Regions from separate parts of the Streptomyces sp. NPDC048383 genome, predicted to be linked through region 2. Evidence: riboswitches for the same ligand, from Rfam matches in the RefSeq annotation. Region 2 holds a riboswitch; the other holds the start of a gene.
The links. Region 2 has a riboswitch for glycine ahead of gcvT (glycine cleavage system aminomethyltransferase GcvT). Riboswitches for the same ligand answer to the same signal wherever they lie in the genome.
Positions count from the first base shown of each region.

Region 1: linked by a shared signal. The riboswitch ahead of gcvP (aminomethyl-transferring glycine dehydrogenase) and the one ahead of gcvT (glycine cleavage system aminomethyltransferase GcvT) in region 2 are both predicted to bind glycine.

Region 1 is NZ_JBEZKS010000031.1:80,731-83,114, reverse strand. It holds gene AB0D46_RS21640 (DNA polymerase IV) at 1-254, shown strand, start outside; gene AB0D46_RS21635 (PRC-barrel domain-containing protein) at 288-710, opposite strand; glycine riboswitch at 798-896, shown strand; gene gcvP (aminomethyl-transferring glycine dehydrogenase) at 1,092-2,384, shown strand, end outside.
Region 2 is NZ_JBEZKS010000037.1:34,267-36,650, reverse strand. It holds gene AB0D46_RS23985 (enhanced serine sensitivity protein SseB) at 1-288, opposite strand, end outside; gene AB0D46_RS23980 (AAA family ATPase) at 357-1,031, opposite strand; glycine riboswitch at 1,220-1,324, shown strand; gene gcvT (glycine cleavage system aminomethyltransferase GcvT) at 1,510-2,384, shown strand, end outside.

The sequences.
Region 1 (2,384 bases), on a different contig from region 2:
GGGGCCCGGAGGGCGGCGGAGCGGCCGTGGCCCCGGTCGGGAGCCCGGAGGGGAGTCCCGTGCGGCACTGGGCGGCGGGGAGCGACGTACGGCACGCGGTGTACGGGCCCGGCTGGGTCCAGGGCAGTGGGGTCGGTCGGGTGACCGTACGGTTCGAGGGGCCCGGGTCCCCGCCCGGTCGGGCCCGGACCTTCCGGGTGGACGACCCCGAACTGGAGCCGTCCGATCCGCCGGCCCTGGTGGGTCCGGGCTGAAGGGTGTTGCACAACCTTTGGGCCGCGTCCGTCCTAACCCCCGCCCGCCGGCCGGCCCGCGTCGCGGCGGCGCTTCCTGGTGGGTGGGGGCGCGGCGTGCTGGAACTCCGAGGGGAGGATCACGTCGAGGCCGTAGTGGTGGTAGAGCTGGAGCTCCTGCTCGGGGGAGAGGTGGCGGCCCACCCCGAAATCGGGGGCGTCCTTGATGAGGGAGCGTTCGAACGGCACGCGCAGGGTGTCGTCCACCACCTCGCTGGGTTCCAGGGGGACGAAGGCGTCCCGGCCGAAGAGGCCGGTCCGTACGGCGGCCCACTCCGGAACGCCCGTGGCGTCGTCGAGGTAGACCTCGTCCACGGTGCCGATCTTGGCGCCGTTCCGGTCGAACGCCTTGCGGCCGATCAGGCTGCGCGGATCGATGTCGGTCTGCACGGTCCCTCCACAGGGTCGCAACTCCATCCGTAATCACTACAAAAGTGCATATCCGCAGACGAGGCCACTCGAGGGAGGGTCCAGATCCTCGCTGGTAGGCTGGGTGACGGCTGTTGACCCTGTGCGGGAGAGTCCTCCGAGTGAGTTCGACGGAGGCGCCGAAGGAGCAAATCCTCCCCGGAATCTCTCAGGCATACGTACCGCACGTGAAGAGGCCACTCTGGAAAGCAGGGGCGGATCCGGGACGCAGTGCCGGCTCCTCTCCTCACCGACGGTGAAAGCCGGACCCCGTGGGCGATCCCCGCGCGGCCCGGTGAAGCTCTCAGGTTGAGATGACAGAGGGGGAGGCCGTCCGGGTGCCCGCGCCGTGGTGCCCCTCGCAGGTCGTACGACCAGGAGGCCTCCGTCATGACCGCCAACCGCATTCCGCTCTCCCAGCTGGAGCGAGGCATCCCCTTCGAGCAGCGCCATATCGGCCCGGACGCCGAGGCGCAGGCGAAGATGCTCGCCCAGGTGGGCTACGGCTCCCTGGACGAGCTCACCGCCGCAGCGGTACCGGATGTGATCAAGACCGCCGACGCGCTGAACCTGCCCGAGGCGCGGACCGAGGCGGAGGTGCTCGCCGAGCTCCGCTCGCTCGCCGACCGCAACCAGGTCCTGTCCCCGATGATCGGCCTCGGCTACTACGGCACCTTCACCCCGCCGGTCATCCTGCGCAACGTCATGGAGAACCCGGCCTGGTACACGGCGTACACGCCCTACCAGCCGGAGATCTCGCAGGGCCGGCTGGAAGCCCTGCTGAACTTCCAGACCGTCGTCGCCGACCTGACCGGTCTGCCGACCTCCGGCGCCTCCCTCCTCGACGAGGGCACCGCCGCCGCCGAGGCGATGTCTTTGGCCCGCCGGGTCGGCAAGGTCAAGGGCGGCGTCTTCCTGATCGACGCCGACGCGCTGCCGCAGACCATCGCGGTGATCGAGACCCGCGCCGAGCCCACGGGCGTCGAGGTCGTCGTCGCCGACCTGTCGGACGGCATCCCCGCCGAGATCGCCGAGCGCGGCGTCTTCGGCGTGCTGCTCCAGTACCCCGGTGCCTCCGGCGCCGTCCGGGAGATCAAGCCGGTCATCGACCAGGCGCACGAGCTCGGTGCCATCGTCACCGTCTCCGCCGACCTGCTCGCCCTGACCCTGCTGACCTCGCCGGGCGAGCTGGGCGCGGACATCGCCGTCGGCACCACCCAGCGCTTCGGCGTCCCCATGGGCTTCGGCGGACCCCACGCCGGCTACATGGCCGTCCAGGCCAAGCACGCCCGCTCCCTGCCGGGCCGGCTCGTCGGAGTCTCCGTCGACGCGGACGGCAACAGGGCGTACCGGCTGGCGCTGCAGACCCGTGAGCAGCACATCCGCCGCGAGAAGGCCACCAGCAACATCTGTACCGCACAGGTGCTGCTCGCCGTCATGGCCGGCATGTACGCCGTCTACCACGGTCCGGACGGGCTGCGGACGATCGCCCGCCGCACCCACCGCTACGCCGCCCTGCTCGCCGCGGGCCTGACGGCCGGCGGGGTCGAGATCGTGCACGGCTCGTACTTCGACACGCTCACCGCCCGGGTTCCCGGCAAGGCCGCCGAGGTCGTCGCCGCCGCCCGCGCCGCCGGTGTCAACCTGTTCCAGGTCGACTCCGACCTGGTCTCCGTCGCCTGC
Region 2 (2,384 bases):
CAGGCCGCGGGCGAACTCCACGGCGGGGGCGATCACGAAGTCCATGCCGGGTCCCGCGCAGTACCGGAACTGGGCCTCCGAGCTGTAGACGGGGACGTACGCCTCCCCGCCGATCAGCATCGTGGGAAGGCTGAGGCTGCCCTGGTCCGGGCCGCCGCCCTCGGGCAGCGGCACCCAGAGCGGACTGCGCCCGAGCACCTCGACGATCCGCTCCCCGGCGTCCGTCCGCCCGAGCGCCGCCCCGAGCACCTGCTCCAACTCGTTCGCCGGCCAGCCGCTGCCCTGCATGTACCCCTGCCCTCCGTGTGGCGCCGATGTGCTGCCGAGGCTATCGGCTGCGGGCGGGCCGGTCGGAGTCAGCCGTGGAAGGCGATGGAGGTCACGGCGGCGGCCGAGCGGCGGTCGAGCAGCGTCGCCGAGGCGCAGCCCGCGGGCGGCCGGCCGGCCTCGGCCTCGCGGAGCAGCCGGCGGACGGCGCCCCGGTGGCAGGCGAAGGCGTACGCGGACACCCGGCGCCCCCGCGCCGCCTGGCCGGACAGCGCCTCCTCGGCGGTGGTGTCGAGCAGCAGCAGGTGCAGCGAACGGTCGCGGCGGCGGGCGACGGTCGCGAGCAGAGCGCGCACCCAGCTCTGGGTGCCGCAGTCGTGGACCACTACGGATTCACCGGAGCTGAGCTTGCGCCACAGGCCCCAGTAGTGGGCGACGCGGACGAGGGGCCGGTACGCGGCGTAGGGCAGCGCGGCCGGCATCCGGCGTTCCCAGCGTTCGCGGGCGTCCTGGGAGTCGATGCCGCCGCCGTCGGTGGCGCGCTTGATCAGGGTGCTCTTGCCGCCGCCGGGCAGGCCGGACACCACGACGATGTCCCCCGTCGCGAAGCCGAGCCGGTGCGGGCCGCACGCGGCGGATCCCCGCAGGTCACGGACCGGGCCGAGGCCCTGCGCGAGGGCGCGCGGCGCCGCTCCCGCGGCCCGCTGGGCCGGGACCGCGTCGATCCCGGTTCCTCCGTCGACGGGTCCCGTTGTGGTGACCACTCCGAACCTCCGCACAGCGTCTCCCCCCGAAACGGGGCCGCACGAGCCCCATGCCCACTGAGTGTAAAGAGACGGTAATCCGGCGCCCCCGGTTCCGCTCTCGGCTTTCCCACGGGCCCCGCCGCCCGGTCCCGGACGTCCCGTGCAATGATGTGCGCCATCTGGACACCAACTGCATACCGGCCGCTTGAATCCGCGCGGGAGAGTCCCGGCAGGGCCGCAAGGCCGTGTCCGGGCGCCGAAGGAGCAAGTACCTCCCTTGAATCTCTCAGGCCCCGTACCGCGTGGATGAGGCAGATCTGAAAAGCGAGCCGCGCCACGACCGTCCCGACGGTCGTCGGAGCGTGCTCCACCCAAGGTGCAAACCGTGGAGTTGACCCGTACGCGCGGGAACTCCCGGCGAACCTCTCAGGTTCCGATGACAGATGGGGAGGATCGTCCTCGTCATGTCATGCCCTGGGACCCGGGAGCCACACCCATGAGCACTGCCCCCCGCCTGACCGCGCTCGACGCGCTGCACCGCTCGCTCGGTGCGACCATGACCGATTTCGCGGGCTGGGACATGCCGCTGCGGTACGCCAGTGAGCGCGACGAGCACAACGCCGTGCGCACCCGCGCCGGCCTGTTCGACCTGTCGCACATGGGCGAGATCACCCTGACCGGCCCCGAGGCCGTCAAGGCGCTGGACTACGCGCTGGTCGGCAACATCTCGACCGTCGGTGTCGGCCGCGCCCGCTACACGCACATCTGTCAGGAGGACGGCGGCATCGTCGACGACCTGATCGTGTACCGCCTCGGCGAGACCGAGTACATGGTCGTCGCCAACGCCTCCAACGCCCAGGTCGTGCTGGACGCGATCACCGAGCGCGCCGCCGGCTTCGACACCGAGGTCCGCGACGACCGTGACGCGTACGCGCTGATCGCCGTCCAGGGTCCGGAGTCCCCCGGCATCCTGAAGTCCCTCACGGACGCCGACCTGGACGGGCTGAAGTACTACGCGGGCCTGCCGGGCACCGTCGCGGGCGTGCCCGCGCTGATCGCGCGTACGGGCTACACGGGCGAGGACGGCTTCGAGCTGTTCGTCTCCCCCGAGCACGCGGTGGCGCTGTGGCAGGCGCTGACCGAGGCGGGCGCGGGCGTCGGCCTGGTCCCGGCCGGCCTGTCCTGCCGCGACACCCTGCGCCTGGAAGCGGGCATGCCGCTGTACGGGCACGAGCTGACCACCTCCCTCACCCCGTTCGACGCGGGTCTGGGCCGGGTCGTGAAGTTCGAGAAGGAGGGCGACTTCGTCGGCCGCGCCGCGCTGGAGGCCGCCGCCGAGAAGGCCGCCACGAAGGCGCCGCGCAAGCTGGT